2 regions of the Bradyrhizobium sp. USDA 4538 genome follow, and region 1 is predicted to be linked to the other one. Evidence: riboswitches for the same ligand, from Rfam matches in the RefSeq annotation. Region 1 holds a riboswitch; the other holds the start of a gene.
The links. A riboswitch is a leader RNA that binds a small molecule or an ion and turns the genes downstream of it on or off. The one in region 1 is predicted to bind S-adenosylmethionine.
Positions count from the first base shown of each region.

Region 2: another riboswitch for S-adenosylmethionine. It lies ahead of J2R78_RS21485 (homoserine O-acetyltransferase); the one in region 1 lies ahead of J2R78_RS13410 (O-succinylhomoserine sulfhydrylase).

Region 1 covers NZ_JALJZE010000001.1:2,988,917-2,997,435, reverse strand. Annotated here, with positions in the region: gene pimD (pimeloyl-CoA dehydrogenase small subunit) at 1-529, shown strand, start outside; gene J2R78_RS13415 (SDR family NAD(P)-dependent oxidoreductase) at 656-1,429, shown strand; gene J2R78_RS13410 (O-succinylhomoserine sulfhydrylase) at 1,481-2,674, opposite strand; SAM riboswitch at 2,751-2,830, opposite strand; gene J2R78_RS13405 (2'-deoxycytidine 5'-triphosphate deaminase) at 2,965-4,071, shown strand; gene J2R78_RS13400 (hypothetical protein) at 4,235-5,284, shown strand; gene J2R78_RS13395 (MATE family efflux transporter) at 5,414-6,856, shown strand; gene J2R78_RS13390 (SRPBCC family protein) at 7,038-7,454, opposite strand; gene J2R78_RS13385 (VOC family protein) at 7,584-7,943, opposite strand; gene J2R78_RS13380 (AraC family transcriptional regulator) at 8,000-8,519, opposite strand, start outside.
Region 2 covers NZ_JALJZE010000001.1:4,762,467-4,770,985, reverse strand. Annotated here, with positions in the region: gene J2R78_RS21495 (alpha/beta fold hydrolase) at 1-516, shown strand, start outside; gene metW (methionine biosynthesis protein MetW) at 608-1,273, opposite strand; gene J2R78_RS21485 (homoserine O-acetyltransferase) at 1,270-2,475, opposite strand; SAM riboswitch at 2,561-2,640, opposite strand; gene J2R78_RS21480 (chorismate mutase) at 2,814-3,677, shown strand; gene hisC (histidinol-phosphate transaminase) at 3,777-4,874, shown strand; gene J2R78_RS21470 (prephenate/arogenate dehydrogenase family protein) at 4,879-5,811, shown strand; gene J2R78_RS21465 (VOC family protein) at 6,110-6,562, shown strand; gene J2R78_RS21460 (hypothetical protein) at 6,809-7,660, shown strand; gene J2R78_RS21455 (tripartite tricarboxylate transporter substrate binding protein) at 7,696-8,519, opposite strand, start outside.

The DNA of each region.
Region 1 (8,519 bases):
CGCCGCCGACGTCACCTTCACCAATGTCGAGGTCGGTGCTGACGCCGCGATCGGCGATCCCGGGAACGGCCTGCCTCTGATCGAACGCGTCGCCGACGAAGCCCGCATTGCGCTGTGCGCGGAAGCGGTCGGCGCGATGGACGAGTCGCTGAAGGAGACGGTCGAGTACATCAAGACCCGCAAGCAGTTCGGCGTTGCGATCGGCTCGTTCCAGAGCCTGCAGCACCGCGCCGCCGACATGTTCGTGGCGCTTGAGCAGGCCCGCAGCATGTCGATGTTCGCCACCATGGCGTCTGACTTCGACGATGCCAAGGAGCGTGCGTCGGCGGTTGCCGCCGCCAAGGTGCAGGTCGGCAAGTCCCTGAAGTTCGTCGGCCAGCAGTCGATCCAGCTCCATGGCGGCATCGGCATGACCATGGAAGCCAAGATCGGCCACTACTTCAAGCGGCTGACCATGATCGAGAACACGCTCGGCGACACCGACTACCACCTCCGTCGCGTCAGCGAGGGCGGCGGGTTGTTGGCCTGAGCCATCTCCGTCATTCCGGGGCTCGCGAAGCGAGAACCCGGAATCTGGCGCCGTAACCTCTGGATTCCGGGTTCGCGACTGCGTCGCGCCCCGGAATGACGTGCAAATAACAGGGAAACAACAACAATGAAAAACACCCCGTTCGATCTCACCGGCCAGGTCGCGGTCATCACCGGCTCGAGCCGCGGCATCGGCCGCTCCTCGGCCGAGCTCCTGGCCAAACTCGGCGCCAAGGTCGTGATCTCCTCGCGCAAGGCGGATGCTTGCCAGGAAGTCGCCGACGGCATCAAGAAGGCGGGCGGCGATGCGCTCGTCATCCCCTGCAACATCGCGCGCCGCAACGAGGTCGAGGCGCTGGTCTCGGGGACGATCAAGCATTACGGCAAGATCGACATCCTGGTCTGCAACGCCGCGGTCAATCCCTATTACGGCCCGCTGCTCGACATCACCGACGAGGCCTTCGACAAGATCATGGGCTCCAACGTCAAGAGCAACATCTGGCTGTCCGCACTGGCGATCCCGCAGATGGCCGAGCGCGGCAAGGGCTCGGTCGTGATCATCTCCTCGATCGGCGGCCTGCGCGGCTCGACCGTGATCGGCGCCTACGGCATCTCCAAGGCGGCCGACTTCGCACTGTGCCGCAGCCTCGCCGGCGAGTGGGGCCCGAAGGGCGTGCGCGTCAATTGCGTGGCGCCGGGCCTGGTGAAGACCGATTTCGCCCGCGCGCTGTGGGAGGACCCGGACAATCTGAAGCGCCGCACCGCATCGACGCCGCTCCGCCGTATCGGCGAGCCCGACGAGATCGCAGGCGCTGTGGCCTATCTCGCTTCCGACGCGTCGACCTTCATGACCGGCCAGACCATCGTGGTCGACGGCGGCGTCACGACGGCTGCGACTTAATCTTCAAGAGAAGCCGTCGTGGCCGGGCAAGCCCGGCCACGACGCGTTGCTTCAGACTTGCTCCAGCGCCCGCTCGAAATCCTCGATCAGATCGTCGGGATGCTCGAGCCCGGCCGAGAAGCGAACGAAACCTTCGCTGATGCCGAGCTCGGCGCGGGCCTCCGGCGCCAGGCGCTGATGCGTCGTGGTCGCGGGATGCGTGACCAGGCTCTTGGCATCGCCGAGATTGTTGGAGATGCGCGAGATCTTCAGGGCGTTGAGACAGCGGAAGGCGCCGGCCTTGCCGTCCTTCACCTCGAAGCCGACCAGCGTCGAGCCGGCGCCCATCTGCTTCTTCACCGTCGCGGCCTGCGGATGATCGGGACGGCCGGGATAGACCAGCCGCGTGATCTTCGGATGCCTGGCCAGCGCCTCGGCGATCTTCGCCGCGTTCTCGGTCTGGGCGCGGACGCGGACGCCGAGCGTCTCCAGCCCCTTCAGCAGCACCCAGGCGTTGAACGGCGACAGCGACGGCCCGGTCTGGCGCATGAAATTGTGGATGTGCTCGGCGATGAAGGCCTCCGACGACAGGATGACGCCGCCGAGGCAGCGGCCCTGGCCGTCGATATGCTTGGTTGCGGAATAGACCACGACGTCGGCGCCGAGCGACAGCGGGCTCTGCCAGATCGGCGTCGCAAACACGTTGTCGACGATCAGCCGGGCGCCGCCGCTATGCGCGATCTCTGCGATCGCGCCGATGTCGAGCACGTCGAGCGTCGGATTGGTCGGGCTCTCCAGGAAGAAGGTCTTGGTGTTCGGCCGCAACGCGCGCTGCCACTGGTCGAGGTCGAGGCCGTCGACCAGCGTCGTCTCGATGCCGTAGCGCGGCAACAGGTCCTGCACCACGTAGAGGCAGGAGCCGAACAGGGCCTTCGAGGCCACCACATGATCGCCGGCCTTCAGCGGGGCGAGGATCGCGGTGGTCACCGCGGCCATGCCGGTCGCGGTCGAGCGCGCGGCTTCCGCGCCCTCGAGCTCGATCATGCGGCGCTCGAACATCGCAATGGTCGGGTTGGAATAGCGCGAATAGATGAAGCCGGGGTCCTGGCCCTTGAAGCGCGCCTCGCATTGCTCGGCGGTGTCGTAGACGTAGCCCTGGGTGAGAAACAGCCCTTCCGACGTCTCCCCGAATTGCGAGCGCAGCGTGCCGCCATGGACGAGGCGGGTTTCGGGACGAAAGCGGGCCGTGGTTTCAGATTCAGACATGTGACCTCCGAGGTGGCCATTTCCCCTGGAAACTGGCCACAAAAAAACCGGCCTGGAGCAACCTCCACAAGCCGGGATCACACTGTCCCCGGCCTGTTTAGCGACTTATTTAACGTGGCTGCAAGCCGGCCGGCTCAAATCACCACGGGATAAGTGCAGCTGATATTCCCTCGCGCCCTTTCCGTCAAGACGGTCATCGGATAACCCGTAAAAGCCCATATTTTGGGGCTTGATGGCCGCCTGGAGTATGATTTTTGGGTCATCTCAAGGGATCGCCGAGGGACCGCATCGTGTCGTTCACGCTGGAAGATGAATCCAACGGAATCCTGCCCGACCGCATGATCGCGGAGATGGCGGAGGCCGGCCTCATTCTGCCCGCCTATGACTTCGTCGAGAGCCAGATCCAGCCGGCCAGCCTCGATCTGCGCCTCGGTGACATTGCCTACCGGGTCCGTGCCAGCTTCCTGCCGGGACCCGATGCCACCGTCGCCGAGCGGATCGACGAGCTGAAGCTGCACGAGATCGATCTGTCCGACGGCGCGGTGCTGGAGACCAACTGCGTCTACATCGTGCCGCTGTTGGAGAGCCTGGCGCTGCCGCCGGAGATCGTGGCCGCGGCCAACCCGAAGAGCTCGACCGGACGGCTCGACGTCTTCACCCGTGTGATCGCCGACGGCACCCGCCGCTTCGACATGATCGGCGCCGGCTATCACGGCCCGCTCTATGCCGAGATCAGCCCGAAGACGTTTCCCGTGCTGCTGCGCGAGGGTTCGCGGCTCAGCCAGGTCCGCTTCCGGATCGGCGAGGCCACGTTGACCGCCGACGAGCTCGATGCGCTGCATGCCGCCGAGCGGCTGGTCGATATCGACGATGCCGATCTCTCCGATGGCGTTGCGCTTTCCGTCGATCTTTCCGGCGAGAGCTCGGGCGGCTTTGTCGGGTACCGCGCCAAGCGCCACACCGGCGTGGTCGATGTCGATCGCCGCGGCGGCTATGCCGTCGACGACTTCTGGGAGCCGATCAAGGCCCGGCCCGACGGCAGTCTCATTCTCGATCCCGGCGAGTTCTACATCCTGGCGTCGAAAGAGGCGGTGCAGGTGCCGCCGGACTACGCCGCGGAGATGGTGCCGTTCGATCCGCTGGTCGGCGAATTCCGCGTCCACTATGCCGGCTTCTTCGATCCTGGTTTCGGCTATGCCGGCGCCGGCGGCAAGGGCGCGCGCGCCGTGCTGGAGGTGCGCTCGCGCGAGGTGCCGTTCATCCTCGAGCATGGCCAGATCGTCGGCCGTCTCGTCTATGAGCGGATGCTGGAGCGTCCCGATGCGCTCTACGGCCAGCGCATCGGCTCGAACTATCAGGCGCAGGGCCTGAAGCTCTCCAAGCATTTTCGCGTGTAATTCCGTTTCGCGCGCGCTTAATTCCGTAGCCCGGATGAAGCGCTAGCGAAATCCGGGACGCTGCATACGCGCAATGAGCTGCCCCGGATTGCGCTTCGATTCATCCGGGCTACGATTGCGCGCGCGAGGCTTTATCTCGCCAACAAGAACAGCGGGAGCAGACATGACCGGAGAGCAGGACGCGCGCGAAACGCAGTGGCGGAAGTGGCGCAGTGTCGCCGATCTCTATCACGCCTTCTTCACCGGCCTGATCCTCACCGTCGTCACGCGGCGCGGCACGGCTGATGCCGCCGAGTTCGTCTTCCGCGTGTTTCGCCGCCAGCAGCAGGAACGCTTTCTCCCCGGCTTGAAGAAGCTCGGCCTCGACGGCCTGCCGCCGGCGGTCGCGGCCGCGCAATATCATTACCTCTCCAACTGGATCGGCGGCGTGCATGTCGAATACATGTATGAGACCGACCGCAAGGCCTGGATCCGCTATCCGCCGCCGCGCTGGATCTGGAAGGGCACGGCGATCTGCGGCGTGCCCGGCGAGGTCTCGCGCGCGATGCTGCGCGGCTGGCACGCCAACAACGGTGTCGCGCTCGGGGACTTGCGGCTCGGCTTCGTCTGCACCAAGCAGAGTGTCGACGGCCAGGACGGCCTCGAAGGCTATTACTGCGAGTACGATCATCCGCTCGAGCTCGACCAGCGCCTGGTGTTCGCGCGCCATCTCGAGGCGCCGCCATTCGATCCGAACACCGCGCCGGCGCTGCCGGTCGACAGCTGGCCGAAGCCGCGGCTGGAAAAGGCCTATCGCAGCTACGCGATGGAATATGTGAAGACGGCCGCGCCGGTCATCGTGCAGGTGTTCGGCCCGGAGGATGCGAGCTATCTGCTGCATCTCACCGGCAGACTGATCGGCATGCAGTATTATGACGAGGTCGCGCAGGCGCTCGGCGGCAGCCGTGGCCGTGCCACGGAATTTGCCGCATTCCTGCGCACGCTCTTCGAGTCGCAGGATGATGTCGCTGACATCAGCGAATCCGAGGGCCAGTTCGAAATCCGCCAGCAGGGCTGGAAGCTGATGGCCGACGTGGCCGACTATCATCCGGCCTGCGCCAGCGTATTGACCGGCCTGTTCGAAGGGCTGGCCGCCGGCTGCGGGCGGCATATTCCGGTGCATCTGAAGCCGAACAGCACCGCCGGCGCGCCGTTCGTCTGGTCGATCGGCTAGCCCCAAGGTTCATCCGGGTTCACCTGCAATCGCGCAGGCCCCCCTTGCGCCCCGCGCACGTGGATTCCGCCGCCGCCATGGTAGGGAAACACCATGGCGCGGCTCCCCAGATCGCGCGTGGGAGTAGAAATGTCCGATCTCGGCCTCGCCGAAATTCCTGTCGACGAACAAGAGCGGCCGCTGCCGCCGCCGGTGACCAAGCCGGCGCGCAATGCGCTGCTCGACGGGCCGATCCTGCGCACGCTTCTGTGGCTCGCCTGGCCGAACGTGATCGCGCTCTCGGCCGGCACCTGCGTGGTGATCGCGGAGACCTCCTATATCGGCCGGCTCGGCGTCGAGTCGCTCGCGGCGATGGCGTTGGTGTTTCCCTGCGTGATCCTGACCATGACGATGTCCGGCGGCGCGATGGGCGGCGGCGTCGCATCCGCGATCGCGCGTGCGCTCGGCGCCGGCGAGATCGAGCGCGCCTCGACGCTGGCGATGCATGCGCTGCTGATCGGCCTGACCTTTGGTTTGACGTTCATGCTGGGCATGCTGATCTTCGGCCCGCGCCTGCTCGAACTGCTCGGCGGCCGGGGCAATGTGCTGGCGCAGGCGATCGCCTATTCGCAGGTGTTCTTCGGCGGCGCGATCCTGCCCTGGCTGATGAACACCATGGCCGGCATCCTGCGCGGCACCGGCAACATGAAGCTGCCGTCGACCATGATCCTGTCCTCGGCGGTGTGGCAGATCATTCTCGGCGGCACGCTCGGGCTCGGTCTCGGTCCGGTGCCGCAATTCGGCATGCGCGGCGTCGCCGCGGGGTCGCTGATCGCCTATTCGATCAGCATCAGCGTGATGGGCTGGTATCTGTTCTCGGGCCGTGCCCGCGTGAAGCCGAAACTCAAGGGGCTGCGCGTGCAATGGGCGATGTTCATCGACATCCTCAATGTCGGCGCGGTGTCCTGCTTCTCGCCGTTGCAGTCGGTTCTGACGATCTCGATCTTCACCCACATGCTGGCGCAGTTCGGCACCGCGGTGCTCGCCGGCTACGGCATCGGCGCGCGGCTCGAATTCATGCTGACATCGGTCGCCTTCGCGGTCGGCATCGCCTCGGTGCCGATGATCGGCATGGCGGTCGGCGCCGAGCGCGTCGCGCGGGCCCGGCGCATCGCCTGGACCGCGGGCACGTTGTCGTTCCTTGCGGTCGGCGTGGTCGGCAGCTTCATCGCCGTCTTCCCCGACCTCTGGGTCAATCTGTTCACCAACGATCCACATGTGCGGGCGACCAGCCATCAATATCTCTCGACCGCCGCGCCGATGTACGCCTTCATCGGCCTTGCGATGTCGATGTATTTCTCCTCGCAGGGGGCCGCGAAGGTGCTGGGTCCGGTGCTGGCGCAGACCGCGCGGCTGATCTTCATCGGTGCCGGCGGCTGGTGGCTGTCGACGCATGAGGCGAGCGCGCAGAACTTCTTCGCACTCGCCGCCGCCTCGATGGGCGTGCTCGGCGTGCTGTCCTGCCTCAGCGTGATCCTGACGCGCTGGGGCAAGTCGGCACCGGTCGCCGAGGCGCAGCCGGCGCTGTCGTAGATATTAAACCCGTCATCCTGAGGAGCCGCGAAGCGGCGTCTCGAAGGATCGACGGCCCAGGTGTTTCGGCGTGCGCTCGTAGAAACAGCGGGGCTGTCGCCCTTCGAGACGGTCGCTTCGCGACCTCCTCAGGGTGATGGTCATAGTTCGAAATGCGCGGCCAGTCGCATGACCTAGCGGATCACGCCGCGCTCTTCTCCCTCGCCGACTTGGCCATCGCCGCCTGCATCGCCGCCGCGCCGAGGTCCATTTGCGCGTCCATGTAGGGCGCGACCTCGTGCGGCAGCACGTCGGCGATCCACACCACGCGGCAGCGCGCGTCGCCCTCGGCGAACACCTGCACCGAGGCGGAATGCTGCTTCAACCGCTCGCTGCTGATCGCATAGACCAGCCTCTGTCGGTTGTCGTCGCAATCGACCAGCGTCTCGCGCGCCACGGTGCCGTTGACGAAAGTGACAGTGCGGACGTCGCCGTCCAGTTGCGTATCGGTCACGAAGCCCGGCACCAGCCGCGTATGCAGTGCGCCGAAATCGCGCAACGCGTCCCAGACATGATCTGCCGGCGCGTCGATCGGGATATCCTTGTGAATGGAAGCCATCGTTCAATCCTCGTTGGTTTCAGATGTGTCGTCATTGCGAGGAGCGAAGCGACGAAGCAATCCACACCGCAGCAGGCGGAAAGATGGATTGCTTCGCTCCGCTCGCAATGACGGCGGAGCTGTGGTGTGCTAGGTCGACACCGCCTCGACATTGTTGCCGTCGGGGTCGAGCAGGAACGCCGCGTAATAGGTCGGGCTGTAATCCTTGCGATGGCCCGCCGCGCCGTTGTCCCTGCCGCCGGCTTTCAGGCCTTCGGTATGGAATGTCTTGATCGCGTCGTGGCTCGGGGCACGGAACGCAACGTGCGCGCCGCCCTGGGTCTTGCCCTTGTGCAGATGCAGCCAGAGCGCGGGCTCGCCCTTCGGGCCGAAGCCGGCGCCGCTGTCGTCGCGCGAGCAGAGCACGAAGCCGAGTGGCGCCAGCACTGCGGTGTAGAAGCGCACGCTGGCGTCGAGGTCGGCAACGCGCAATCCGATATGGTCGTACATGAGTAAATCTCCAGTCGCTAAGCGCATCGAAAGACGCGCGGACTGGATCAGCCTAGCTATTGCAGCGCGAGACGTTCTTGGAAAATCTTGCGGTCGCCGCGCGAGGCCCGGCGGAACTTCAGCGGCGAGGCACCCGCAGCGCGGTGGAAGCTGCGCACGAAATTGGACAGGTCGCCGAAGCCGACGTCATAGGCAATGTCGGTGACCGGGCTGTCGTCATCCGCAAGCCGCCGCGCCGCATGGCGCAGCCGCGAGCGCACGAGATATTGATGCGGGGTGACGCCGAGCACGGCGGAAAACAGCCGCAGGAAATGGAAGGTGCTCAAGCCGGCCTGTTCCGCCGCATCGTCGAGATCGATCTGATGGTGTGAATTGGCGTCGATCCACAGCGCGGCCTCGACGGCGCGGCGGCGATCGCGCAAGCCTGCGGTGAGCGGCTTTGCCTTGCGGTCGGACACCAGCTCGACAAGGCGGCTGGTGAGGAGGTGGCCGATCTCGTCGAGACCGACGTCGCTGTTGCCAGCTGCCGCCGTTTGCGCGAGCTCGCCGATCACCATCAGTTCCGGCAGCGGCGGC
Region 2 (8,519 bases), 1.8 Mb from region 1:
GCGGTCGGCTCCGGCTCGAGCCTCGAGAATCTCGATGCCTTCCGCGCGCAGTGCCGCGCCAATGCCGCGCAATACGAGAGCATCGGCGCGGTTGAGGTCGCCAAGGTGACGCGCGAGGCGCCGAGCCGGATTCCGTTCCTGGTCAAGGATCCGCGCGGCCACGCCGACTTCTACGCCGCGCTCGCCCGCCACGACGCCAAGGGCTCCGCCAACACGATGCGCAGCTTCCAGGGCGGCAGGCCCTCGATCTACACCATGACCGATGCGATCAAGCGCGCCGCGACGCCGGCGCTGATCCTGTGCGGCGACGAGGACGACAATTGCATCGCGCCCAGCATGTTCCTGAAGCAGCATCTGCCGGCCGCCGGCCTATCGTTCTTCCCGAAGTCGGGCCACGTGCTCAACCTCGAGGAGCCGGCGCTGTTCAACGAGATGGTCGGGCGCTTCATCGCGCTGGTCGAGGCCGGCCGCTGGCCGGTGCGCGATCCGAGGTCGCTGGTGGCGGCGCCGGTGTAGTCCTGTCATTCCGGGGCGATGCGCAGCATCGAACCCGGAATCTCGAGATTCCGGGTTCACGCTTCGCGTGCCCCGGAATGACGCCATGACGTCACTTCCCCTGCCCACCCCTGCTGAGCAGGAACACACCCTGCTCGCCGAACATGTTCCACACCCACCACGGCAGGTTGAGCGGCACCGGACGGCCGTAGAGATCGAGCGCCACCGCGCGCTCCATCTTGACGTTGATCTCCTCGCAGAGCTGCACGAAATCCTTGATGGTGCAGAAGTGGATGTTCGAGGTGTCGTACCAGCTCGCCGGCAAATTCTCGGTGCGCGGCATGTGGCCCCCGATCAACAGCTGCAGCCGCATCTTCCAGAACCCGAAATTCGGGAACGAGACGATGGCGCGCTGGCCGATGCGCAGCAGATTTTCCAGCACCACCTTGGGCTGTCGCGTCGCCTGCAAGGTCTGCGACAGGATCACGTAGTCGAACGCATCATCCGGATAATTGACGAGGTCGGTGTCGGCATCGCCCTGCACCACCGCGAGCCCCTTGGCGACGCAGCCATTGACACCCTCGCGCGACAGCTCGATGCCGCGGCCGTCGATGCCGCGGCTCTCTAGGAGCTGCAGCAATTCGCCATCGCCGCAGCCGACATCGAGCACGCGCGAGCCCGGCCGCACCATGTCGGCGACCAGCAGATGATCGGTGCGATGGCCGCCGGTCCGCTCCGGCGCGATGCCCGGCAAGGGCAATGTCTGCTGCATGCTCATGGCTGGCCGCCGTCCTTCAGTCCGCGTGCCTTGCCTGCGGCCAGCAGGAATGCGCGGGAGATCTCGAGGAATTCGGGCACGTCGAGCAGGAAGGCATCGTGCCCCTTGTCGGTCTCGATCTCGGCGAACGACACCCGCGCGCTCGACGCATTCAGCGCATGCACCAGCGCGCGCGATTCCGAGGTCGGAAACAGCCAGTCGCTGGTGAACGACACCACGCAGAACCGCGTCTTGATGCCGGTGAACGCCTTCGCCAGCACGCCGTTGTGGTCGGCGGCGATGTCGAAATAGTCCATCGCGCGGGTCAGATAGAGATAGGAGTTGGCATCGAAGCGCTCGACAAAGGACGAGCCCTGGTAGCGCAGATAGCTCTCGACCTGGAAATCCGCATCGAACGAGAAGGTCGGCAGCTCGCGGTCCTGCATCCGCCGTCCGAACTTGCGATGCAGCGCGGCGTCCGAGAGATAGGTGATGTGCGCGGCCATCCGCGCCACCGCCAATCCGCGGTGCGGATGGGTGTCCTCGTCGACATAGCGGCCGCCGCGCCAGTCCGGATCGGCCATCACGGCCTGGCGGCCGAGCTCGTGGAACGCGATGTTCTGCGCCGAGTGGCGCGTCGAGCAGGCGATCGCGAGCGTCGAGAACACGCGCTCCGGATAGGCCGCGGTCCATTGCAGCACCTGCATGCCGCCCATCGAGCCGCCGACCACGCAGAACAGCGTCGTGATGCCGAGACGATCGATCAGCATCGCCTGCGCACGCACCATGTCGGGGATGGTGATGATCGGGAAATCGAGTCCCCACACCTTGCCGGTCGCGGGGTTCAACGACGCAGGGCCGGTCGAGCCCATGCAGCCGCCGATCACATTGGAGCAGATGATGAAGTACTTGTCGGGATCGATCGGCCGGCCGATGCCGACCATGGTCTCCCACCAGCCGGGCTTGCCGGTGACGGGATGGATGTTGTTGACATGCTGATCGCCGGTCAGCGCGTGGCAGACCAGGATCGCGTTGGAGCGGTCGGCATTGAGCTCGCCATAGGTCTGGTAGGCGATCTGGAATGGTGCGAGATCGACGCCGCAATCGAGCTTGAGCGGCTGGTCCATCCCGAACTTCGCCACCAGTGACGACGGATGGTCGGCCTCATGGGCGCGATCATCGCTCGGGGTTTGTGGGCTCGGTATCGGACGCACGTTGCTCATCTAGGCGACCCTGCCTCCGCGCGGGAGGGCTCGACGGACCTCAGGCCAATAAAAAACCCGGCCTGAACAAAGGTTCGGCCGGGAGCTGATAAGGTCCCCGGCCTGTTTAGCGAGTTGTTTAACGTGGCTGCAAGCCGGCCGGCTCAAATGACCACGGGACGCAGGGAACGTAGTCCCCATGCCCCCCGCCGTCAAGACAGCCCTGCCCACGGCCAATTGGTTAACCGAATGCGCAAGGCACGCCTGCGACGTTTCTCTTTGCTTTCGCTGCCCGTCTTTCCTAATCAGGGACCTGTCCGACGCGGCAACGGGCCGCCCCGACGACAAGGTTTGAGAGCATGTCCAACCCACCCCCGTCGCCGCCCTCGCTGCAGGATCTGCGCAAGGAGATCGATGCGATCGACGAGCAGGTACACCGCCTGTTGATGGCGCGCGGCGACATCATCGACCGCCTGATCCAGGTCAAGAAGACCCAGGAGGTCGGCTCGGCATTCCGCCCGGCACGCGAGGCCAGCATGATGCGCGAGCTGGTGCGGCGTCATCGCGGCATCCTGCCGCTCGACACCATCGAGAGCATCTGGCGCGTCATCATCTCGACCTTCACCTATGTGCAGGCGCCGTTCGCGGTGCATGCCGATGTTTCGGTCGGCGAGTCGGCCATGCGCGACTCGGCGCGGTTTCACTTCGGCTTCGTGGTGCCTTACGTGTCGCATTTCAGCGCACAGGCCGCGGTCGAGGCGGTGGCGAAGTCGAAGGGCGACCTCGCGCTGGTCTCCGCGATCGCAAGCCGTACGCCGTGGTGGAATGCGCTCGAGGCCAGTGGCGCGCCGAAGATCATCGCGCGGCTGCCGTTCCTCGAACGCGCCGACCATCCCGCCGCGCTGCCGGTGTTCGTGATCTCGCGGGTCGCCGACGACGCCATGGTCACCGAAGTGCAGACCTGGAGCGTGCGCGTCTCCGGCTGGAACGCCGATGTCGCCCGGGCGCTTGCGCCGCTCGCCGAGATCGTCGCGGTCCCCGACACCGCTTTCGACGGCGCGGCGCTCCTGGTCTCGGTCACCGGGCAAGACCTTAAGAACAAGGGTTTCGAGGCCATCAAGCTCGCCCTGATCAAGGCCGGCGCCTCGGTCCGCTCGTCGGCCCTCGTCGGCAGCCACGCAACGCGCTATACGGTGCCCTCTAACGGATCGGCCAGGACCTGAAGTAAGAGCCAGCCGCCCGTCCAGGCTTTTGTTTTGACGCGTTTTCTTCACGCGAACCGGTATCCACTTCGCTCGAAAACGCTCTGTTCGGAGTTGATGATGTCCCGCCCCGTGCCGAACCCCGGCATCCTCGATATTGCGCCCTACACGCCCGGCAAGAGCCCGGTGCCGGAACCGGGCCGCAAGGTGTTCAAGCTGTCCGCCAACGAGACGCCGTTCGGGCCGTCTCCGAAGGCGATCGCGGCCTACAAGGCGGCGGCTGACCATCTCGAGGACTATCCGGAGGGGACCTCGCGCGTGCTGCGCGAGGCGATCGGCCGCGCCTACGGGCTCGATCCCGACCGCATCATCTGCGGCGCCGGCTCCGACGAAATCCTCAACCTGCTGGCGCACACCTATCTCGCGCCCGGCGACGAGGCGATCTCGACCACCCACGGCTTCCTGGTTTACCCGATCGCCACCATGGCGAACGGCGCCAGGAACGTGATCGCGGCCGAGACCAATTTCACGGCCGACGTCGACGCCATACTCAAGGTGGTGACGCCGCGCACGAAACTGGTCTGGCTCGCCAACCCGAACAATCCGACCGGCACCTACATCCCGTTCGACGAGGTCAAGCGGCTGCGCGCCGCGCTGCCGTCGCATGTGCTGCTGGTGCTCGACGCCGCCTATGCCGACTACGTCTCGCGCAACGACTACGAGCTCGGCATCGAGCTGGTCGCGACCACGGACAACACGGTGGTGACGCACACCTTCTCGAAGATCCACGGCCTTGCGGCGCTGCGGATCGGCTGGATGTTCGGGCCGGCGCATATCGTCGATGCCTGCAACCGTATCCGCGGTCCGTTCAACGTCACGACGCCGGCGATGCTGGCGGCGGTGGCGGCGATCGAGGACACGGCGCATGTGCAGATGTCGCGAACCCACACCGAACAATGGCGCAACTGGCTGACCGAGGAGATCGGCAAGCTCGGGCTGAAGGTGACGCCGAGCGTCGCCAATTTCGTGCTGATCCATTTCCCGACCGACAAGGGCAAGACCGCGGCGGAAGCCGACGCCTATCTCACACGGCGCGGCCTCGTGCTGCGCGCACTCAACAATTACAAGCTGCCGCATGCGCTGCGCATGACCATTGGCACCGAGGAGGCCAACCGCCTCGTGGTCGAGGGGCTGCGCGACTTCCTGGCCGGAAAGTGACATCGTGACCACCGCCCCGCTCTTCCAACGCATCGCGCTGATCGGCTTCGGTCTGATCGGCGGCTCGATCGCGCGCGGCGCGCGCGCGCAGGGGCTGGTCGGCGAGATCGTGACCACCGCGCGCTCGGAGAAGACGCGTGCGCGCGTCGCCGAACTCGGCATCGTCGATCGCGTCGTCGAGACCAACATCGAGGCGGTGAAGGATGCCGACCTCGTCATCCTCTGCATCCCGGTCGGCGCCTGCGGCCCGGTCGCGGCCGAGATCGCCGAACATCTCAAGCCCGGCGCCATCATCTCCGACGTCGGCTCGGTGAAGGGCGCCGTCGTCAAGGACATGGCGCCGCATCTGCCTGACGGCGTCCACTTCGTCCCGGCGCATCCGGTGGCCGGCACCGAGCATTCGGGGCCGGATTCCGGCTTCGCCGAGCTGTTCATCAACCGCTGGTGCATCCTCACCCCGCCCGAAGGCACCGATCCCGCGGCGACCGACCGGCTGCGCGCGTTCTGGGCCGCGCTCGGCGCCAAAGTCGAGATCATGACGCCCGACCATCATGACCTCGTGCTCGCGATCACCAGCCATCTGCCGCATCTGATCGCCTACACCATCGTCGGCACCGCCGACGAGCTGGCGCAGGTGACGGAATCCGAGGTCATCAAATTCTCCGCCGGCGGCTTCCGCGACTTCACCCGCATCGCTGCCTCGGACCCGACGATGTGGCGCGACGTGTTCCTCGCCAACAAGGACGCCGTGCTCGAGATGCTCGGCACCTTCAACGAGGATCTGTCGAAGCTGACCCGCGCGATCCGGCGCGGCGACGGCGAAGCGCTGTTCGACCACTTCACCCGCACCCGGGCCATCCGCCGCGGCATCGTCGAGACCGGCCAGGACTCCGCCGCACCCGACTTCGGCCGGCCGCATGCGAATTTGAAGACGTAAGCGGGACGACTTCTCTCCATTCGTCGTCCCGGCGAAAGCCGGGACCCATACTCCGCGGCGGGTGTGGTTGACGGGACTCGTCGTCCCAGCATCGCGCAACAATGACCAGCTGTGGTTATGGGTCCCGGCTTTCGCCGGGACGACACCGAGTGTGTTGCGCTGCTTGTGGGTCACACGTCCGCATTCTCGCGACATGAATCGCTGATTGCCCGTCGGATTGTGTCGCCGCAGGGCCGACCCACCTACCGGCGGACGGAGCGAGCTGATAGCCTCCAGCAGGAAAGCCGGCGCGTCGCCGATGACAGGGAGCGATCAGATGATACTCAGTCCGGATCATGTGACGATCGCAGTGGCCGACGCCGGCCCGGCGATCGCGTTCTTCGCACTGCTCGGCTTCAAGAAGACTCACGTCGCGACCATCGACGGCGGCGTTCCCGCCCGGTACATGGGCATGCCGGCCATGAGAGCGCAGCACATCACCCTCGCACTCGAAGGAGCGGATTTCGAAATCCAGCTGCTTCAGTTCGACCCGCCCCCGGGGACCGATCCGGGGGTGCACCCGACCAATCTGCGAAAGCTGGGCTTCAATCACCTCGCCTTCCGCGTCGACGACATCGAGGCGGCCACCGCGCACCTGGTGGCCAACGGTGTCACCATGCTGAGCGAGGAGATGGACTACATCAGCCGGAAGCTCCGGCTGTTCGAGGGCCCGGAGGGCATCACCTTCGAGTTGGTGGAGCGGGACGCCTGAGACTACGCTGGCCAGGGCCGTTTGCATTGCCCCAAGCGGCGCGGAATGATGTCGGCTTTTGACCCGAGCGGACCCGATCTCCGGCTAGCCCGGGCCAATATCCCGCCCCATTATCACGAGACCTCGGGCGCGCTATCATCCGGCCATTCTTTGGACAAGACTGAAGGGAGTGCTGGAGGCTGATCGCCCCTGACGGATAGCCGAGTCGGCACTCTTGGGTGACATTGGACGGAAAGGGAAACGTCGATGAACTCCACACCCACTCCGAACCCAGTTGGATCGAACGATAGCCCGAGCGCGCGCGCCGACGAACGACTCGCGGAAGCCCAAAAGCAGATTGCGCGCGCCGATGAAGAACTCACGCGCTTGAGTGAACAGCTCGCGAGAATGGAGCGCGATGCCGCGTCCCACCCGTCGGCAAAGCCAAACCCGCCCTCGGTCGGACCTAACCCTGCTTCTTCCGGGCCGAGCCCTGCTTCTTCCGTACCTGGCTCGCAATCGCCGCCCGGAAGACCGGTATTCCGAGCGCTCACCGCCTTGTCGGTGGCAGCCTGTATCGTGGTCGCTGCCCTGGCTTTGCAGTCGTCATATGGCGGGGAAGCCAAGCTGCTTGTCGCCCGTTGGGCGCCGCAGCTCGTTTCAACTCCATCATTGCCGCCGGATGATCCGCAGCCTCCGGCCCAGCCCGCTCCACCTACCGTTCAGGTCGCCGCGGCAGACGCCGCTCCGCCCCAAGCGACGCCGTTGCCTCAGACCGCACCACCGCAGGACGCCGCGCCGACAGCCAACCCAGCCCTTCCCGATCAGGCGCAGCTGCTGCAAACGATCGCACGCGACCTCGCAAATGTTGAACGAAATATCGAACAACTAAAGGCGAACCAGCAACAGATGGCCCGCGAGAGCTCCAAGGCCATTGAGGAACTCAAGGCGAGCCAGGAAGAAATGAAACGGGCGCTCGCGAAGGTTTCCGAGCCGAAGGCGTCACCGCCTCCGGCACAGCCGGCTCCGGCCGCGCGCAAACCCGAGCGGACGTCTATCCCGCCATACGCAAGAGCGCGGCCTCGTATCCCGAGGGAGTGGTTCTACGACGAATGGTGACCGTCGATCTAGCCATCCTTCAGTTCCGGATCGCTTCAAGCCGGCGGCAGGCCGAGTGACCGCGCGGCCTCCATCCAGACCGGCAATTCGCGCTGATACAGCGCATTGCTGTCCTTGAAGCCGATCGCGGGCTCCAGCACGAAGGTCGCGAGCACCTCCTTCACCTTCGGATCGCTATTGGCGGCGACGCAAATCTCCGACAGCCGATCGACGATCGGCTGCGGCGTCGCCTTCGGCAGCGCCCAGCCCGAGAAGCCGCTCACGGTGAAGAACTTCGACGTCGCGCCCTGCTCGGGCAGCGTCGTGATCTCGGGAATCGCGTCGACCTTCTTCGAATGCACGGCGAACGCGACACCCCGGTTGCTCTGCAGGACGGTTTGCGCGGCGGTGTAGCTGCCCATCGCGACATCGAGCGTGCCTTCCGCGAGCCCGGTCCACATCGGTGCCTCGCCGCGATAGTGGATCGGCTCGATGGTGAGGCCATACTGCTTGTTGAGCTCGTTGATCGTCATGTGCGGCGCGGAGCCCGCGCTGTAGGTGCCGAAATTCACCTTGCCGCTACTGCGCGCATAGGCGACGAATTCCGCCAGTGTCTTGACGCCCAATTTCGGGCTCGCGACCAGCAGCAGCCCGGCGCCCGGGATCACGCTGACCAGCGTCAGATCCTTGTCCATGTCGTAGCCGGGGTTCTTCATCATCGCGCGGTTCATCACGTAAGTGGTCGAGATCGAGCACAGGATGGTGTGACCGTCAGGCGCGGCGCGCGCCACCTCGGCGGCGCCGATCGAGCCCGAGGCACCCGCCTTGTTCTCGATGACGACGGTTTGCCCGACTTGCCTTGCGATGAATTCGCCGAAGG